Regions from separate parts of the Actinomadura coerulea genome, predicted to be linked through region 3. Evidence: riboswitches for the same ligand, from Rfam matches in the RefSeq annotation. Region 3 holds a riboswitch; each other region holds the start of a gene.
What was found. A riboswitch is a leader RNA that binds a small molecule or an ion and turns the genes downstream of it on or off. The one in region 3 is predicted to bind thiamine pyrophosphate.
Positions count from the first base shown of each region.

Region 1: linked by a shared signal. The riboswitch ahead of thiC (phosphomethylpyrimidine synthase ThiC) and the one ahead of BKA00_RS28370 (purine-cytosine permease family protein) in region 3 are both predicted to bind thiamine pyrophosphate.
Region 2: linked by a shared signal. The riboswitch ahead of thiO (glycine oxidase ThiO) and the one ahead of BKA00_RS28370 (purine-cytosine permease family protein) in region 3 are both predicted to bind thiamine pyrophosphate.

Region 1 is NZ_JACHMQ010000001.1:1,875,414-1,881,915, reverse strand. It holds gene BKA00_RS08640 (mannose-1-phosphate guanyltransferase) at 1-1,787, opposite strand, end outside; gene clsA (cardiolipin synthase ClsA) at 1,784-2,488, opposite strand; gene BKA00_RS08630 (sensor histidine kinase) at 2,622-3,788, opposite strand; gene BKA00_RS08625 (hypothetical protein) at 4,007-5,005, shown strand; TPP riboswitch at 5,055-5,168, shown strand; gene thiC (phosphomethylpyrimidine synthase ThiC) at 5,164-6,502, shown strand, end outside.
Region 2 is NZ_JACHMQ010000001.1:655,735-662,236, forward strand. It holds gene pknB (Stk1 family PASTA domain-containing Ser/Thr kinase) at 1-1,383, opposite strand, end outside; gene BKA00_RS03095 (DMT family transporter) at 1,417-2,391, opposite strand; gene BKA00_RS03100 (thiazole synthase) at 2,527-3,303, opposite strand; gene thiS (sulfur carrier protein ThiS) at 3,306-3,506, opposite strand; gene thiO (glycine oxidase ThiO) at 3,503-4,630, opposite strand; TPP riboswitch at 4,620-4,733, opposite strand; gene BKA00_RS03115 (NAD(P)/FAD-dependent oxidoreductase) at 4,823-6,058, shown strand; gene BKA00_RS03120 (helix-turn-helix domain-containing protein) at 6,117-6,491, shown strand.
Region 3 is NZ_JACHMQ010000001.1:6,134,308-6,140,809, reverse strand. It holds gene BKA00_RS28375 (sensor histidine kinase) at 1-1,889, opposite strand, end outside; gene BKA00_RS28370 (purine-cytosine permease family protein) at 1,954-3,300, opposite strand; TPP riboswitch at 3,295-3,411, opposite strand; gene BKA00_RS28365 (rhodanese-like domain-containing protein) at 3,486-3,821, opposite strand; gene BKA00_RS40645 (SSI family serine proteinase inhibitor) at 4,030-4,329, shown strand; gene BKA00_RS28355 (Fpg/Nei family DNA glycosylase) at 4,442-5,305, opposite strand; gene BKA00_RS28350 (heavy-metal-associated domain-containing protein) at 5,503-5,709, shown strand; gene BKA00_RS28345 (hypothetical protein) at 5,775-6,502, shown strand, end outside.

The DNA.
Region 1 (6,502 bases), 4.3 Mb from region 3:
TCGGCGAGCGTCTCGGTCGGGTTGGCCTCGTCCAGCCCGGCGTTGCGGGTGAGGACCTCCACGCCGACCTTGCCGAGCAGGTTCGGCAGCACCAGCGAGGCCACCCCGCCCGCGCAGTCCAGGACGATCTTCAGTCCGGCCTCGCGGACGCCGCGGATGTCGACGCGGCGCAACAGGTCGCGGGTGTAGGTCTCCACGACGCGCGGCGGATAGGTCAGCTCGGCGATCTCGCCGGGGAACGCGCGGCGGTACTCCTGCCGGCCGAAGACGCGCTCCAGCTTGCGCTGCGCGCCCTGGGACAGGTCGGCGCCGTCCGCGTCCAGGAAGAGGATGTCGACGCCCTGCGGGTCGCCGAGGGTGGTGCGGATGTAGATCCCGCCGACGCTGTCCTCGCGGCCGGTCTCGAACCGGGCGACGGTCAGCGGCGTCGCCTCCAGGTCCTGGACGTTGATGGCGCTGGCGGTGAGAGCGCTGTTCACCGCGCGTTTCAGGGTGCGGGCCGCGCGGGAGACGTCCCGTCCGGTGACGACGGTCGTGCCCTTCTTCAGGGTCGTCGCGTAGGCGGAGGCGAGCCGCACCGCCAGCTCGGGGGTGATCTCCACGTTGACGAGCCCGGAGATCCCCCGCGGCCCGAACAGGTTGCGCTGCCCCCGCGACTCCCAGATCACGCTGGTGTTGACGACGGCGCCGGCCTCGATGGTCTTGAACGGGTAGACCTTCACGCCGCTGGACACGTACGCCTCGGCCTCGATGACGCACTCGTCCCCGATGACGGCGCCCTCCTCCACGCGGGCGCCCGCCATGATGTCGGTGTTCTTCCCGACGACGCAGCCCCGCAGGTTCGTGGACGGCGCGACGAACACGTTGTCGTGGACTATCGCGCGGTGCAGGAAGGCGCCCTCCTTGACGACGACGTTGCTGCCGAGCACGGTGAACTCGCGCAGCTCGACGCCCGCCTCCACCTTCGCGTAGTCGCCGATGTAGAGGGGACCCTTGAGAACGGCCTCGGCGTCCACCTCCGCGCCCTCGGCGACCCACACTCCCGGCGACATCTCGAAGCCGTCCAGGTCGATGCCGACCTGCCCGGAGAGCATGTCCGCCTGCGCCTTCAGGTAGCTCTCGTGGGTGCCGACGTCCTCCCAGTAGCAGTCGGCCACGTACCCGAACAGGCGGGCGCCCTCGGCGAGCAGCTTCGGGAAGACGTCCCCGGACCAGTCGACCGGCTCGCCCTCCGCGACGTGCTCCAGGACCTCCGGCTCCATCACGTAGATGCCGGTGTTGACGGTGTCGGAGAACACCTGGCCCCAGGTGGGCTTCTCCAGGAACCGCTGCACGCGTCCCGCGTCGTCCACGATGATGATCCCGAACTCCAGGGGGTTCGGGACGCGCTTGAGGCCGATGGTGACGAGGGCGTCGTTCTCCTCGTGGAACCGCACCATGTCGGTCAGGTCGATGTCGGTGAGCGCGTCCCCCGAGATCACCAGGAAGCGGTCGTCGCGCAGCGCCTCCTCCGCGTTCTTGACGCTGCCGGCGGTGCCGAGCGGGACCTCCTCGGTCGCGTAGCTCAGCGACATGCCGAGCTCCTCGCCGTCGCCGAAGTAGTTGCGGATCAGCGCGGCCAGGAACTGGACGGTGACGACGGTCTCGCCGAACCCGTGCCTCTTCAGCAGCCGCAGCACGTGCTCCATGATCGGCCGGTTGACGAGCGGCAGCAGGGGCTTCGGCTGGTTGGCGGTCATCGGACGCAGCCGCGTCCCCTCGCCTCCCGCCATCACGACGGCCTTCATCGGGGGGTCTCAGCTCCCTTCGGGTCGCCGGTCGCCGGCGGTTCCGCGCCCGGATCCTCGGCGGGCCCCGGACCGCCCTCCCCGGGCGCCCCGCCCGGGGAGGAGGGCGGGGACGGTGAGCCGCGGCCGGCCAGCACCAGCTGCCGCGTCTGCACCCAGTAGAGGACGGCCGCCCACCAGTACAGGGCCGTCCCCCAGCCGGCGAAGGCCCATCCGACGACCCGCGCCGCGGTGCCCGCGCCGCCGTCGTGGTCGCCGAGCAGCAGCAGCGGGAACGCGTACAGCAGGCACATCGTCGCCGCCTTGCCGATGAAGTGCACGGGCAGCGTGCCGCCGTAGCCGAGCCGCCGCACGATCGGCGCGATCGGCAGGATCGACACCTCGCGGGCGACGAGCGCGAGCACCAGCCACAGCGGGATGATGTCGCGGATGGTGAGCCCGACGAGCGTGGCGAGGATGTAGAGGCGGTCGGCGGCCGGGTCGAGGACCATGCCGAGCCTGCTCGTCTGGTTGAACGCCCGCGCGAGCTTCCCGTCCAGCCAGTCCGACAGGCCCGCGAACACCAGCAGGCCGAGCGCCCACCAGTCCGCCTCGACGAGGACGAGCCACAGGAACAGCGGGACGCCCAGGAGCCGGGCGAGGCTCAGGATGTTGGGCACCGTGAAGATCCGGTCCTGCGGGGCCTCCTGCAAAGTGCTCACCGACGCGTCGCCTCCCCTGGTCCCCTTGATCCTGACCCTATCCGTAAGGGGAGGAAAGCCCCCCGGCGGCGTCGGGGTCGGAGTCGGGAGGGTCCCGGCGAACGGGCGCTACCGGATGCGGCGGGGGGGCGCGTCACGCCCGGCGCGGCGCGACGGCGTCCTCGAGCGGGAGGACGGCGGTGACGACGAACCCGCCGGACTCGCCCGGCCCCGCGTCGAGCGTCCCGCCCACGCTGCGCGCCCGCTCGATCATTCCGAGGATCCCGAACCCCCCGGGCGGGCCGCCGGACGGGCCCCGGCCGTCGTCGGCGACCCGGACGACGAGCCGCCCGCCGTCGCGCGCCAGGCTCACCGTCGCGCGCTTCGCGGCGGCGTGCTTGACAACGTTGGTCAGGGCCTCCTGGACGATCCGGTACGCGGCGACCCCCGTCTCCGGGGGCGGTGTCCCGACGTCCCCGTCCCGCAGGTCGACGTCGATCCCGCCGCCGCGCGCCGCCCGCACGAGGCCGGCGACGGCGTGCAGTCCCGGCAGCGTCTCGGGGGCGCCGACGTCGGTGCCGCGCAGGACCTGGAGCGTGCCGCGCAGCTCGACGCGCGCGTCCCGGCACGTCGAGGCGATGGAGGCGAGCGCGTCGGCCAGCTCCTCCCGGTCGAGCGGCCGGTCCCCGCGCACGAGGTGGGCCGCGGCGCCGGCCCGCACGCCGATCAGGGTGATGCTGTGCGCGAGCAGGTCGTGCAGGTCGCGGGCGATCCGCAGGCGCTCCTCGGCGACCCGCCGGCGCGCCTCCTCCTCCCGCGTGCGCTCGGCCCGCTCGGCCCGCTCGGTGATCGTCGCGAGCCGCGCCCGGTGCACCCGCCACACCTGGACGGCGATGACGACCGACACCACGGCCTCGATGACCGCGATCTGCTCGCGCAGGGATCCGCCGCCCGCCCGCATCGCCATGCCGACCACGCAGACGGCGAGCAGGGACGCGGCGACGCCGAGCACGATCCGCACCCGGCGCCCGAGCACCGCGTAGGCGAACAGCGCGATCACCTCGGCGGGCACCAGCGCGTGGTGCTGGTACTGCGCCAGGTGGTAGGGCAGCACCAGGGCGACCAGCGCCACCAGGCCGGGGGCCGGCCACCGCCGGATCACCGCGAGCGGGACGTGCGCCGCCACCAGCAGCAGGGCGCCGGGCGCGTCCAGCCCCCGCACGCCCGGCCACAGCACGGCGGCCGCGGCCGCCGCTCCCGCCAGCGCCGACGCCGCCAGGGCGTCCTTCACCGTCGCGTCGACCCGGGGCACCCTCAGCACGCGCCCATTCTCCCCCACTCAGGCGATCTTCGCGCGCCGGCCCGCGCCCCGCGCGCACGCCCCGCACGAATGATCCTTCCGGTGGGCCGTGCGCGGCCGGAGGCCCGCCTTATAGTGCTGCATACCCCGTCACGAAGGGCCGACAGTTGTCCGTCCCCCCGCCTGCTGTCCCCCCGCCTGCCGCCCCTCAGCCCCCCTCCTCCCGGCCCGGACTCCGGATGACGCTCGGGGCGCGGGCCTACCGATGGCCGCTCCGCCTCCTGGCCGCCGCGCCGGCGGCCGCCGCGGTCCTCGTGCTCGCGACCCGCACCCGGACGCTCGACCCGGAGAGCGCCCGCCGGACCCTGCTGCTCTGCGGCGGCGGCTGCCTGGTCGCCGCCCTGGCCGCCGTCCTCTGGGCTGCCCGCCTCCACCGGACCCGCCTCGTCGTGACCATCGGCGAGGACGGGGTGACCCTCCGCCGCGGCGGGCGGGAGGCGGCCGTCCCGGCCGGAGCCGTGGAGGCGGTGGGGATCCGGTGGCCCGTCGACGACCCGGTCTGGACGCTCTGGCTCGACCCGGGGCGGGCGCCGGGCGTCGAGGCCGTCGCCGAGGTCGACGGGAGGGCGGTGACCCTGCTCAGGGGCCGATCGCTGCCGTCCGGATGGCTCCCGGCCGTCCGGACCGCGACCGCGGACCGCCTGGGCGCCGCCTGGCGGGTCGTCGACGACGAGGGACGGGAGGTGCCGCCGCCCGCGGCGGGCGCCCTCGGCCGGGCCCGCCACATCGTCGTGGACGGCAGGGGCCGCTACCGCGACCGGCGCGGCGGCGCCGTCCTCGCCGTGGCGTGCCGCCGGCGCGGCGGGCGGACCACCGTGCTGCGCGACCCCCACGCCGCCGTGCTGCTGACGGTCCGGGGCCCGTCCCGGCTGCCGGGCCGCGACCGCGTGCGCGTCCTCGGCGCGGACGGCAGCCCCCTCGGATTCGTGCGCGGCCTGCGCGAGCCGTCCTTCCACACCGCCGGCGGGATCCTCCTCGGCAGCACCCGCGCGACCGGCGACGGCCGCGTCGTCACCGGCGTCGACGGCCGCCGCTCGGCCGCCCTGCGGGCCGGCGGCGACGACGGGTCCCGGGTGGAATTGGAGCGGTCGCCGTCCGCCCCGGACCCCCTCCGGACCCTGGTCCTGGCGCTGCCCGTCGCGCTCCCCGCGCGGGACCTCCGCGCGGGCGCGTTCTAACCCACGGGCGGCGGTTGCGGCAACCGGGGCCGCCCGGGTTAACGTCGTGGCGACAGATCGCGGGGGCCCGGCGAACCGGGCTGAGATAGCGGCTGGGACGGCCGCTGACCGCATGAACCTGACCGGGTAATGCCGGCGTAGGGAGAGATCGAGTCGTCATGACCGAACCTGTGGTTCCAGCTGCCCGCAAGACCTACCTCCAGGGCTCGCGCCCGGACATCCGGGTCCCGATGCGGGAGGTGCCGCTGACCAACGGCGACGTCGTCGTCCTGTACGACACGTCCGGGCCGTACACCGATCCAGAGCAGGAGACCGACGTGCGCGGGGGGCTGCCGCCCCTGCGGGAGACCTGGATCGCCGAGCGCGGCGACACCGCCCCCTACGAGGGGCGGGCGGTACGCCCAGAGGACGACGGGAGGCGGTCGTCGCCCCCCGCCCTCCCCGGCGCCGGCGGCGTGGGCGCCCTGCCGCGGCGGCCGCGGCGCGCCACCGGCGGCGCGGTGACGCAGCGCGCCTACGCGCGGCGCGGGGAGATCACGCCGGAGATGGAGTTCGCCGCGCTGCGCGAGGGCGTGGCGCCGGAGTTCGTCCGGGACGAGCTGGCCGCCGGGCGCGCGGTGCTGCCCGCCAACGTCAACCATCCCGAGATCGAGCCGATGGTCATCGGACGGAACTTCCTCGTCAAGGTCAACGCCAACATCGGCAACTCGGCCGTCGCGTCCTCGATCGAGGACGAGGTCGAGAAGATGACCTGGGCGACCCGCTGGGGCGCCGACACGATCATGGACCTGTCGACGGGCCGCGACATCCACACCACGCGCGAGTGGATCCTGCGCAACTCGCCCGTGCCGGTCGGGACCGTCCCGCTGTACCAGGCGGTCGAGAAGGTCGGCGGCGACCCGGCGGAGCTCACCTACGAGGTCTTCCGCGACACCGTGATCGAGCAGGCGGAGCAGGGCGTGGACTACATGACCGTCCACGCCGGGGTGCTGCTGTCCTACGTGCCGCTGACGGCGCGGCGCAAGACGGGGATCGTGTCGCGGGGCGGGTCGATCATGGCGGCCTGGTGCCTGGCGCACCACGAGGAGAACTTCCTCTACACCCGCTTCGAGGAGCTGTGCGAGATCTTCGCCGCCTACGACGTGACCTGGTCGCTCGGGGACGGCCTGCGCCCCGGCTCCGTCGCGGACGCCAACGACGAGGCCCAGTTCGCCGAGCTGCGCACCCAGGGAGAGCTGACGCGGATCGCGGCGCGGTTCGGCAACCAGGTGATGAACGAGGGGCCCGGCCACGTCCCGATGCACAAGATCAAGGAGAACGTGGACCTGCAGCAGGAGTGGTGCGACGGGGCGCCCTTCTACACGCTCGGCCCGCTGACCACCGACATCGCGCCCGGCTACGACCACATCACCTCGGCGATCGGCGCCGCGATGATCGGCTGGCACGGCACCGCGATGCTCTGCTACGTCACGCCGAAGGAGCACCTCGGGCTGCCCG
Region 2 (6,502 bases), 5.5 Mb from region 3:
CGTCCGGCCGACGGTGAAGCCCTTGTCCTCCAGGGTCTTCTTGGCGTCGGCGAGGGACTTGCCCCCGACGTCGGGCACCTCGCGGGGCGTGATGCCCCGGGACGGCGTGAGGGTGACCGTCTGGCCCTTGGAGACGCGCGCCCCGGCGGGCGGGTCGGACTTGGCGACGCCGCCCTTGTGGACGCGGTCGCTGTAGACCGCCTTGGCGGTGCGCACGTCCAGCCCGTCGGACTCCAGTTGGTCGCGGGCGTCGGCGACCTTCATCCCGATGATCGAGGACGGGACGTGCTCGTACTGGCCGGACGTCTGGTACCACACGGCCCAGCCGAGGATGACCGCCGCGACCAGGCCGATGGCGATCAGCACGTAGCGGCCGGTCAGCGCGCCGAGGGCCCGGTCGGTCCTGGTGGGGCGGGCGGCGATCTCGGGCGCCAGGGTCTCGGCGTCCATGACGGCGGTGCGGCCGTGGGCGGGCGGGGCCTCCAGGACGCTCGTCGCGTTGCGGGACGACTCCTCGACGCGGCGGTCGAAGTCGCGGGGCAGGCCGCCGAACACCTCGGCGACCTCGGCCAGGTACTGGTTCGCGTCCTGCGGGCGGCGCACCGGGTCGTGGCTCGTGGCGTCGGTGACCAGGGCGTCCACCCGCGGGGGGATGCCGGGGACGACGCTGGAGGGCGGCGGCACCGTCTCGTTCACGTGCTTGTAGGCAACGGCGAGGGGCGTGTCGCCCTGGTGCGGCAGCCGCCCGGTGATCAGCTCGAACAGCATGATCCCGGCGGCGTAGACGTCGGAGCGGAAGTCGGCGTTGCCGGACAGCACCTGCTCGGGCGCCAGGTAGCCGACCGTGCCGATGATCATGCCGGTCTTGGTCATCTTGCTGGCGGTCTCGGCCCGCGCGAGGCCGAAGTCGGCGACCTTGACCTGGCCGTCCTCGGTGATCAGCACGTTCTCGGGTTTGACGTCGCGGTGCACGAGCCCGGCCCGGTGCGCGGCGCCGAGGGCGGCCAGCACCGGCTGCATGATCTCCAGGGCGGCGCGGGGGCCGAACCGGCCGAGCGAGTTCAGCGCGTCGCGCAGGGTGCGGCCGGCGACGTACTCCATCACCAGGAAGACGTGCTCGCCGTCGGTGCGCTGGTCGTAGACGGCGACGACGTTGGGGTGCGACAGCGCCGCGGCGGCCTTGGCCTCGCCGATGAAGCGGGCGACGAAGTCCTCGTCCGAGGCGAGCCCGGCGTGCATCACCTTGATCGCGATGATGCGGTCGAGCCTCAGGTCGCGCGCGAGGTAGACCGTGGCCATGCCGCCGCGCGCGATGCGGGACTCAATGCGGTACCGCCCGTCGAGCACCCGCCCGACGAGTGGATCTGCAACCGTCGCGTCCATCGGTGCGAGTTTACGGGCGAATCCGCGTGGTTCTCATCCGTCCCGAGTATGAGCATCGATGAGCCCGGAGGGTGACGCCTCCGGGGCGCCCGGTTCGGGAGTGACCGGCGGGACGCGGCGTCGCAGCGACCGCGTGCTGCGGGAGACGGCCACGCCGGCGAGGCACAGCAGCCCGCCGCCGAGGGTGACCAGGCCGGGGACCTCGTCCAGGAACAACCACGACATCAGCACCACCAGGGCGGGCGCCGCGTAGGTGGTGGCGCCCATCTTCCCGGCGGTCGTGCGGGCGAGGGCGTACCCCCAGGTCGTGAAGGCGACCGCGGTCGGGAAGATGCCCAGGTAGACCATGTTGAGGGTGGCGCCCGCGGGGGCGTGCGCGGCCTGCGAGACGAGCTGCCCGGAGAAGGGCAGGCAGGCGACCGTGCCGATCGCGCAGGCGAACGTGGTGAACTGGAGCGCCGACGCGTGCCTCAGCGCGGGCTTCTGGGCGACGACGCCCGCCGCGTAGGTGACGGCGGCGGCCAGGCAGAGCAGCACCCCGCCGACGGACGAGCGGCCGTCGCCGGACATCGACAGCCCGACGACGGCGGCGCCGGTGAACGACACCGCCATGCCGAGCAGCAGCCGGGACGACAGGCCCTCCTTCAGCAGCCAGCCGCCGAGGAGCGCGATGAGGATCGGCCCGATGTTGACGACGAGGGCGGCGGTGCCCGCGTCCACCAGCTGCTCGCCCCAGTTCAGGACGACCATGTAGGCGCCGAACCACAGCAGGCCGGCGGTGGCGATGCCGGGCCAGGCGGCCTTGGGCGGCAGGCCCTCGCGCCGGATGAGCCAGAGCGCCCCCAGCACGACCGTCCCGGACAGGAGGCGGCCGAGGGCGAGGGCGCCGGGGCTGTACTCGGCGCCCGCGCTGCGGATGGCGACGAAGGCCGAGGCCCAGAACACCACCGTGACCGTCGCCGCCGCCACCGCGAGCTTGTTCGCCCGCGCACCGCTTTCCTGATGCATGTCACGAACCTTAGGGAGGGGACGCTTCCATCGACACCGAAGCGATGTGTGCGGTTGCGCCCCGGTATGCCCAGTCTGGTGCCGCGCGACTTTTCAGGTCCAGCGAAAATCTCTACAGCTGTGGCTTTAGCGTTGCTACGAGGTCGCGAGCCCGTCGAACGGGGAGGACGCCTGGGCGTACCGGCGCTTGGGGATGCGCCCGGCGAGCCGCGCGAGCCGCCCGCCCTCGACCGCGTGCCGCATCGCGGCGGCCATCCGCGCCGGTGACTGCGCGCGGGTGACGGCGGTCGCGAGGAGCACGGCGTCGCAGCCGAGCTCCATGGCGAGGGCCGCGTCGGACGCCGTGCCGAGCCCCGCGTCCAGGATCACCGGGACGGTCGCGCGCTCGACGATCAGCTCGATGTTGTGCGGGTTGCGGATGCCGAGCCCCGAACCGATCGGCGAGCCGAGCGGCATCACGGCCGCGCAGCCGATCCGCTCCAGCCGGTGCGCCAGGACCGGGTCGTCGCTGGTGTAGGGCAGGACGACGAAGCCGTCGTCGACGAGCTGCTCGGCGGCCTCGACCAGCTCGATCGGGTCGGGCAGCAGCGTGCGCTCGTCGGCGATCACCTCCAGCTTGACCCAGTTCGTCCCGAGTGCCTCCCGGGCGAGCTTGGCGGTCAGGACGGCCTCGCCCGCGGTGAAGCAGCCGGCGGTGTTCGGCAGCACCCGGATGCCGCACTCGGTCAGCACGTCCAGCACCGAGCCGCGCGCGGACGGGTCCACCCTGCGCATCGCGACCGTGGTGAGCGCCGTCCCGGACGCGGTCAGCGCCTCGCGCAGCACCGCCATGCTCGGCGCCCCGCCCGTTCCCATGATCAGCCGCGAGCCCAGCTCCTCGCCCGCGATGACCAGCCCGTCGGTGTCGCTCATCCTCATCCTCCCTGGACCGCGGTCAGCACCTCGACGCGGTCGGCGTCCCGCAGGCGCGTGGCCTCCCACTCCGCGCGCCGGACGACCTCGTCGTTCAGCGCCGCCGCCACGCCCGTCGCGGCCGCGGTGACGGACGCGACGACCTCGGCCACGCTCGCGCCGTCGGGCAGCTCCCGCGGCTCACCGTTGACGATCACCTTCATGCGCTCACCTCGGGGGAGAAGCGGTCGGGGGCGAACGGCCCGGCGACCTCGGGGACGGGCCCGTCCAGCAGCATCGCGGACAGGATGTCGGCGCTCACCGGCGTGAGCAGGACGCCGTTGCGGAAGTGCCCGGTGCCCACCAGCAGCCCGGGCAGCGCGGTCGGGCCCATCACGGGCGCGTTGTCGGGCGAGCCGGGCCGCAGTCCGGCGGTGACCTCGGCGAACTCCAGCTCGGTGATGCCGGGCAGCAGCTCGCGGGCGTCGCGCAGCAGCTCCCACAGCCCGCCGGCGGTGACCCGGGTGTCGAAGCCCAGCTCCTCCTGCGTGGCGCCGAGGACGATCTCCCCGTCGGCGCGCGGCACCAGGTACACCGACGATCCCCGGACGAGGCCGCGGGCCGGCCGCCGCAGGAACGGCGTGCGGGTGCGCAGCCGGATCACCTGGCCCTTGACCGGGCGGACGGGTGGAACGGTCCCGGGAGGCAGGCCGCCGAGGTCGCCCGACCACGGTCCGGCGGCCAGCAGCACCCGGTCCGCGCGGATCACGGTGCCGTCGTCCAGGCCCACGCCGGCGGCGGCGTCGTTCTCGACGACGATCCGCTCGGCCCGCCGCCGGACGAGCCGGACCCCCAGCCGCTCGCCCGCCGCCAGCAGCGCCGGGGCGAGCCTGCGGGGGTCGACCGAGCCGTCCTCGGGGGCGAGCAGGCCGCCGCGCACGCCGGGCGCGAGCATCGGCTCCAGCCGCCGGCACTCGCGGCCGGTGAGCGCCTCGACGGGGATGCCCAGGCTCTCCTGGAAGCGGCGCAGGTCGTCCAGGTGCCGCAGGTCGTCGGAGTCGAACGCGACCTCGATGATCCCGTCGGTGCGGTAGCCGGTCTCCAGGCCGGTCAGCTCCTCCAGCTCGGCGACGAACGCGCCGTACCGGTCGCGGGAGGCGAGGCCGAGCCGCAGCAGCGGCTCCTCGCCGTAGGTCAGCTCGCTGACCGGGGTGAGCATGCCCGCCGCCACGGAGGAGGCCCCGGACGCGGGCGCGGGATCGACGAGGGTGACGGCGGCGCCGCCGGCGGCGGTGCGCCAGGCGGTGGCGAGGCCGATCACCCCGGCGCCGATGATGACGATCTGCATGCGCGCTCCCTTCGCCGGCATGATCCGGATCAGGTCGTGGCGGTCGGCGGCCCGTTCAGCCGCCCTCTCAGCCCGGTCGCACCGGACTCCCGCGCTCTGTGCTGTTCTGCCCCCACCTTACGACCTCGGCGAACCGGGCAACTGCCTGGACACCTGTCCATCCCCGGATCGGCCCCCGTTAGGGTGACCTTCATGGACAGGGTCATCGTCGTGGGTGGAGGGCTGGCCGGCGTGCGCGCCGTGGAAGCCCTGCGGAGCAAGGGGTACGAGGGCGCGCTGACCCTCGTGTCGGCGGAGCGGCACCGGCCCTACGACCGGCCGCCGCTGTCGAAGGCCGTCCTCGCGGGCGAGTCCGACGACACGACCGTCGACGCCGACTGGGACGCGCTGCGCTGCGAGCTCCTGCTCGGCGAGCGCGCCACGGGCCTGCGGCTGGACGAGCCCGGACGCGGCGGAACGGTGGAGTCCACGGCGGGAGACCTGCCCTTCGACGGGCTCGTGATCGCGACCGGCGCCGCCCCGGTCACGCTGCCCGGGGAGGGGCGCCAGCACGTGCTGCGCACGATCGACGAGGCCCGCGACCTGCGCGCCCGGCTCACCGCGGGCGCCCGCGTCGTGATCGTCGGGGCGGGCTGGATCGGCGCCGAGGTCGCCACCGCCGCGGCCCGCCGGGGCTGCGCGGTCACCGTCGTGGAGGCGGCCGACACCCCGCTGGCGGGCGCGATCGGGCCCGAGGTCGGCGCGCTCACCGCCCCCTGGTACGCCGAGGCCGGCGTCGAGCTGCGGACCGGGGTCAAGGTCGCGGAGGTGCGCGACGGCGGCCTCGTCCTCGCCGGGGGCGGCCACGTCGACGCCGACGAGGTGGTCGTCGGCGTCGGGGTGCGGCCCGTCCTGTCGTGGCTGGAGGGCTCCGGGCTGCTGCTGGAGCGCGGGGTCGTCACCGACGGCTCGTTCCGGACCTACATGGGCGAGGAGGCACCGGCCGCCCTGCGCCCGGACGTCGTGGCGGTCGGCGACTGCGCCGCCTGGTGGTCGCACCGCTACGGGCGGCGGCTCCTCGTCGAGCACTGGGACACCGCCCTGAACGCCCCCGAGGTCGCCGCCGCCGCCCTCCTCGGCCGGGACGCCGTGTACGACGCCGCCCCGTACTTCTGGTCGGAGCAGTTCGGGCGCATGGTCCAGTACGCGGGCGACCACTCGGCGTCCGAGCGGCTCGTGCGCAGGGGCGACCCGTCCGATCCCAGGTGGGCGGTGGTGTGGCTCACCGGCGACCGCCTCGACGCGATCCTCACCGTCGGCCGCCCCCGCGACCTGGTGCAGGCGAGGCGCGTGATCGCCGCCGGGACGTCGGTGGACCCGGAGGCGATCGCCGACCCGGACGTGCCCGTGCGGCAGGCTGTTCGCGCAGAGCGATCAGAGAGGACGTAACGGCTGCGCAGCGGGTTTGAGTCTTCCGAAGGCGTGGTAGCAAGGGGGCGTGACGCAGATGCACGCAACCGTTGACAGCGCACTGGACCCCCGCACCGACGCCCTGGCCGGCGAGTGGCTCACCCTCCGGGAGACCGCCGACAGACTCGGGATCAAGCCCAACCGGATCAAGCAGCTCATCCACGAGCACCGCATCCTCGCGGTGCGCCGGGGCGGGGAGCCGATGGTGCCCGCGGCCTTCATCAAGGACGGCCAGGTCATCAAGGGCCTGCCCGGCACGCTGACCCTCCTGTCGGACGCCGGCTTCGACGACGCCGAGACCATCCGGTGGCTGTTCACGGCCGACGACACGCTGCCGGGAACGCCCGTGGACGCGCTCACCGAGAACCGGGGGACCGAGGTCCGCCGGCGCGCCCAGGCGCTCGCCTTCTAGGCCGCCGCAGG
Region 3 (6,502 bases):
GTGGAAATGGCCCGATAGTTGGGTATTTGGGTGGATTCGATGTGAGATGTCTCACGCTCGGCCGGGTGCGCGGAGATCGTGCCGCCCTGCGCCTCCGTCAGCCGTCTGACGATGTACAGGCCGAGCCCGATGCCGCCGAACCGGCGGCGGTCCCCCGCGTCCCCCTGGACGAACCGCTCGAAGATCCGCTCGTGGTCGCCGGGCGGGATGCCGATGCCCTCGTCGGAGACCGTGACGACGATGCCGGATCCCTCGCGGCGGGCCCGCACCCGCACGGTCCCGCCGTCCGGCGAGTACTTGAACGCGTTCTCCAGCAGCTGCCCGAGGACGATGTCGGTGGCCATCGCGTCGCCGCTGCACGGCGGCAGGTCGGGGGCGATCTCCAGCTCCACCCGGTGCAGCGGCGACAGCGAGCGGAACCCGGCGACCACGCCCTCCAGGACGCGGCCGAGATCGAACGGCTCGATCGTCACGGCCAGCTCGTCGGCCCCGGCCCGGGAGCCGAGCAGCAGGTGCTCGACGAGCCGCCCGAGCGACTGGGCGCGCTCGGCGATGGTGGCGACCGCGGCGCGGCGGTCGGCGTCGGTCAGCTCGTCCCACCGGTTGACCAGCGTGGACGCGAACCCCTGCACCACCGTGATCGGGGTGCGCAGCTCGTGGCTGGTGGTGGCGAGGAACAGGTCCTTGGCCTCCTCCAGCGCCTTGGCCTCCGAGACGTCGCGGAAGTCGACGACCAGCTCGCCGGTCTCCTCGATCTCGGCGGCCAGCACGTTCAGCCATGTGCCCGACTCCAGGCGGAACGTGAGCATCTCGCCGAGCGCGGGCATGTCGAACGGCAGCGGGCGCCCGATCGCGTCCTCCGGCGGGATGCCGGTCAGGGTGTGCGCGGAGTTGTTCCAGTGCCGGACGACGAGGTCGTGGTCCAGCACGGCGATGCCGTCGGCGCTGGAGTCGATCACGGCGCGCTCGTGGGCCCGCTGCCGGACGACCTCCGCGTAGGCGACGGCGTTGCCGACCGCCACCCCGGCGTGCCCGGCGAGCAGCTCCAGCAGTTCGAGCTCGGTGTGCCCGATCTTGCGTCCGGAGAACAGCGCGTACAGCGCGCCGTACGGCCGGTTCTGCAGGTACGACAGGCCGAGCGCGATCGTGTGCAGGCCGGGCAGCTCCGACCAGATCAGGTCGCCGAGGCGCCGCTCGCCCGTCGCGAGCTTGACCGTCTTGCCCGACCGCAGCAGCTCACCGACCAGGCTCGGCCGCAGCTCGGCGCACCGGCCGCGCATCCGCTCCGGCAGCCCGGACATGCTGACCAGCCGCAGCCGCTCGCCCTCGATCTTGACGAACCCGCCGGCGTCGGCGCCGGTCAGCTCGATGAGCGCGGCGGTGATCCGGTCGAGCACGACGGCCAGGTCGAGCTCGGCTCCGAGGTCGGCGACGATGTCGTTCAGCCGCCGGACCAGCCGGGCCCGCTCGGTCATGCGGCTCTGGACGATCTCCTCGTCCTCGACCGGGTGGTACACCCCGACCCAGCCGAGCAGCGTGCCGCTCGGGTCCTTCAGCAGGCTCGTGTCGATGCGCACGTCGATGAGCCGGCCCTCGCGGTGGAAGCGGCGGGTGGCGATCGAGATCTGCCCGCCGTCGCTCTCGCCCTCGCCGCCGCGCCGGGTGAGGAGCCGCTCCTGGACGGCGTTGTGCTCGGCCTTCAGCTCGTCGGGGACGATGGGCGGTACGCGGCCGAGCATCTCCTCGGCGCTCCAGCCGAACATGCGCTCGGCCGCCGGATTCCACACGGTGACCCGGTGCCGCTGGTCCACGGCTACGATCGCGTCGGCGGCGCTCTCGATGACGGCCCGCGCGATCGGATCGTGCACGTGCTGATACACGTCTGTCATCGTGCCACCGCACTCCGGCATGGCGCCGGGCAACTTGCGCCGAAACTTGCTTTCGACCCAAACCTTACCGTCTGGTAAGCCTGCCGATGAGCAGGGCCGCGACCCCCGCGACCAGGAACGACAGCAGCGAGGCGCTCATCCACGTCTGCGGCGTGAAGTGCAGCGCGTCCCGCACGTCCGACCAGAACGCGGTCCAGCGCGCGACGGTGCCCGGGTTGACGAGCTGGTAGACGACGAACCCGATCGCCCATGCCGCGATCATGCCCCAGCGGGACGGCGCGGTCCGCGAGACGTCCCAGCCGCCCGCCCGGCGGCGGCCGAGGAAGAAGTCGGCGGCGAGGACGCCGAGCATCGGCACGAACACCGATCCGATCAGCGACAGGAAGCCCGCGTAGTCGCCGATGTCCAGGACCAGCGCGAGCACGGTGATGCCGATGCCGAGCGCGACGCTCAGCACCCGGCGGTCGGCCCGGGGGAACAGGTTCTGGATCGACACCGCCGTGGAGTAGGTGTCGGCGAACGACTGGTCGGCCTCCCGCAGCACGAACACGGCGAAGAACACCACGCCCAGCGAGACGCCCAGGAACGGATCAAAGATCTTGCTGGAGTCCCCCGCGACCAGCGCCAGCGCGAGCAGCCCGAGTACGTAGGCGACGATCTGCGTGACGGAGTAGCCGACGGCGGCGGCGCCGAACGCCCCGCGCTCGGTGCGCGCGTGCCGGGTGTAGTCGGCGGCGACCGGGACCCAGGAGATCGACACGGCCAGCGCGGCGTCCGCGCCGAGCCAGAACCCGCCCCACGAGCCCTGCGTCAGGTCGGGCAGCGGCTCCCGCACCAGCTGGACGTAGAAGTACACGAGCGCGATCGCCACCGCGACGGTCACGTAGCGGCGCAGCAACCGTACCGAGCCGAGCGGCCAGACCGTCAGCACGGTCGTGATCGCACCCGCGGCGAGCACGTAGCCCCAGCGCGGGACGCCGTCCCACAGCTCGCGGGCGGCGTCGGCGATGACGATCAGCTCGAACGTCCCCCACCCGACGAGCTGGGCGATGTTGAGGACGGTCGGCGCGTACGACAGCTTCGCGCCGAACAGGCCGCGCAGCAGCACCATCGCGGGCTGGCCGGTGCGCGCGCCGGGCACGGCGGCCAGGCCGAGCATCAGGCCGCCGAGGGCCGTCCCGACGGCCATCGCGACGATGCCCGCCATGATCGAGATCGTCGGCCGGCCGTCGGCGTCCGGCGCGAGGACGGTGTAGGCGCCGGAGAAGGCCAGGAGGCTGACGCCGAGGTTCCCCCAGAAGGCGCTCTGGTCCCAGAACCCGAGGACCTTGGGGGCCGGCTCGTCGAGGGTGAAGGGGACCTCGTCGGGGGCGCGCTCGCCCTGAGGGCGCTTTTCGACGTCGGACGTCACGGGACACACACTCCCTACGCCGGCATTACCCGGACAGGTTCATGCGGTCGGCGACGCCTTGGAGGCCGCCCTCTCAGCCCGGCTGTGGCCCGAGCTCCCGCGGTTATCGGTCAGGCCCGATCGTACAACCGCCCGTCACGCCTCAGAAGAGGGCATCCGGGTCAGATCACACGAAATCCTTCAGATCACGCGACGTACGGCGGACCGTCCCCCGCGCCCTCCATCGGGCGCCCCGCCTCGGCCCACCCGTGCATGCCGTCGCCGACGTTCCTCGCCAGCCACCCCGCCTGGTTCAGCGCGGACGTGACCTGGGCCGACCGTGCCCCGGACCGGCAGATCACGTAGACCTCCCGGTCGCGGGGGATCTCGCCGGCGCGGTCGCCGAGATGGCGCATGGGGATGTGGACCGCCGCGGGCGCGTGGCCCGCGTCCCACTCGTCCTGCTCCCGGACGTCCAGCAGGTAGCCGTCCTGCGGAATGTCCGCGGCGACCACGGCCGGTACGTCTTCCCCGAAATTCATCACACCCCCATGGAACCGCGCGAAGCCCCCCTGCGTCGAATCACGCATGCGGTATCGGACGCTCCTTTTCGCAACGCCCGGGCTGGCCTTGCTCCTGTCCACGGCCGCCTGCGGCGACGAACCGGCAAACGGAAACTCATCCGGAGCGCCTTCGGGCACGACGTCCGTGCAACCGTCCGGCTCGCCGGCGGACACGCTCACCGTGCGGGTGAAGGCCTCCAAGGAGGCGCCCGCCAAGACCTGGCGGCTGACCTGCGACCCGCCCGGCGGCGACCACCCCGAGGCGGTCGGCGCCTGCGCGGCGCTCACCAAGGTCAAGGATCCCTTCGCACCCGTCCCCAAGGACCAGGTGTGCACCCAGATCTACGGCGGTCCGGAGATCGCCACGGTCGAGGGCACCTGGCGGGGCAAGCAGATCGACACCACGTTCACCCGCGATGACGGCTGCCAGCTGAACCGCTGGAGCCAGATCGGCCCGGTCTTCGGCAACGTCCCGAAGGTCCGCTGAGCCCGACCCGTCCCTCGGACGAGCCATCCCCGTTCCGGCTCCGTCCCCGACTCCGAACGCCAGGCCCCCGGCACCCGCCGGGGCCTGGCCCTTCTCACGGCGCCCGCGGCCGCTACTTCAGGAGGCGGGACATGCGGCGGTCGGCGAGCGGCTTGCCGCCCGTCTGGCAGGTGGGGCAGTACTGGAGCGCGGAGTCGGCGAACGACACCTCGCGCACCATGTCCCCACAGACCGGGCATTTCTGGCCCGCGCGCCCGTGCACCCGCAGGCCGGTCTTCTTCTCGCCCTTGAGATCCTGCGCCTCGAGGCCGCGCGAGCGCTCGACCGCGTCCCGCAGCGTGGTGACGATCGCCTCGTGCAGGACGGCGACGTCCTCCTCGGTCAGCGATGACGCGATCTTGAACGGGGACATCCGGGCGACGTGCAGCACCTCGTCGGAGTAGGCGTTGCCGATACCGGCGATCACCTTCTGGTCGCGCAGCAGGCCCTTGATCTGGCTGCGCTTGCCGTTGACGATCCCGGCGAGGGCCGCGGGGGTGAACGACTCGTCCAGCGGGTCGGGGCCGAGGGACGCCACGCCGGGCACGTCGTCCGGGTCGCGGACGACGTAGACGGCGAGGCCCTTCTTGGTGCCGGCCTCGGTGAGGTCGAAGCCCGAGCCGTCGTCCAGGTGCACGCGCAGGGCGAGCGGGTTCTTGCCGCCGGGCCGGACGGGCCTGGCCGGGATCTCGTCGCGCCAGCGCAGCCAGCCGGCGCGGGCGAGATGGATGACGAGGTGCAGCCCGTCGACGTCGAGGTCGAGGAACTTGCCGTGCCGGGCCGCGCCGGTGACGGTCAGCCCGCCGAGCGCCGTGACCGGCGGGTCGTAGGTCTTCAGCGCGGAGATGGCGAGAACATCGACGCGGGCGACGGCATGGCCGACCACGCGCTCCCGCAGGAACCCCGCCAGCGCCTCCACCTCAGGTAGCTCAGGCATGGGTTCAGTATCCGCGACGGGCCGCGCTGCCGGAACGTCCGTCCACAGCCCTGTGGACGCCTGTGGAAAACCTGGGGGCGGTGTGACCCGGATCTCGGAATCACCGATACCCCCTAGGGGTTGTCACAGGTGTCCGGTTATGGCAGCATGAAGCCGACGAGATACCCCCCAGGGGTAAAAATCCGAGGGAGAAGCCGATGAGCACCGCCACCTACACCGTCAGCGGCATGACCTGCGGCCACTGCGTGAGCTCGGTGACCGAGGAGGTCGAGCAGATCGCCGGTGTGACCGGCGTCGACGTCGACCTCCAGACCGGCAAGGTCACCGTCACGAGCGAGACCCCCCTCGACGACGCCCGGGTCAAGGACGCCGTCGAGGAGGCCGGGTACCAGCTGACCTCATGAGCGGACCGCGCCTCGCCCAAGGCGGGCGGGGTGCGTCCCTCGCAACACCGAGCGGAGTGAACGGCATGAACAGCGCGACCAGGGTTGGGGCCTACGCCGTGGGTCTGGCGGTCGTCTTCGGCGGCGCCGCGGGCCTCGGCAAGATCGTCGGGCCCGTCGGCGGCACGGCGCAGATGGCGTCCCACGAGAACGGCGGTGCGGGCGGACACGGCGCGGGCGGACACGGCGGGGGCCAGGGCACGGCGTCCCACGCGCCGGGCGGCCTCCAGGTGTCGGAGGACGGCTTCACGCTCACCCCCCAGCGGACCGTCCTCACCGCCGGGGAGAAGACGGACTTCCGCTTCACGATCAACGGACCGGACGGCAGGCCCGTCACCGGGTTCAAGCCGCTGCACGGCAAGCGCCTGCACCTGATCGTGGCGCGGCGCGACCTGTCCGGCTTCCAGCACCTGCACCCGACCGAGGCCGGGGGCGGCGTCTGGACCGTCCCGATCAAGCTGGCCAAGCCCGGCGTGTACCGGTTCTTCACCGACATCCAGCCGGACGGCGCGAAGCGGCAGCTCACGCTCGGCACGGACGTGTTCGTCCCCGGCGACCTGAAGCCGGCGCCGCTGCCCGCGCCCGAGCAGGTCGCGAAGGTGGACGGGTACGAGGTGCGCCTCACCGGCGGTCTCACTCCCGGCAAGTCCACCGAACTGACCCTCAGCGTGAGCAAGGGCGGCAGGCCGGTCACCGACCTGGAGCCGTACCTCGAGGCGTACGGGCACCTCGTCGCGCTGCGGCAGGGCGACCT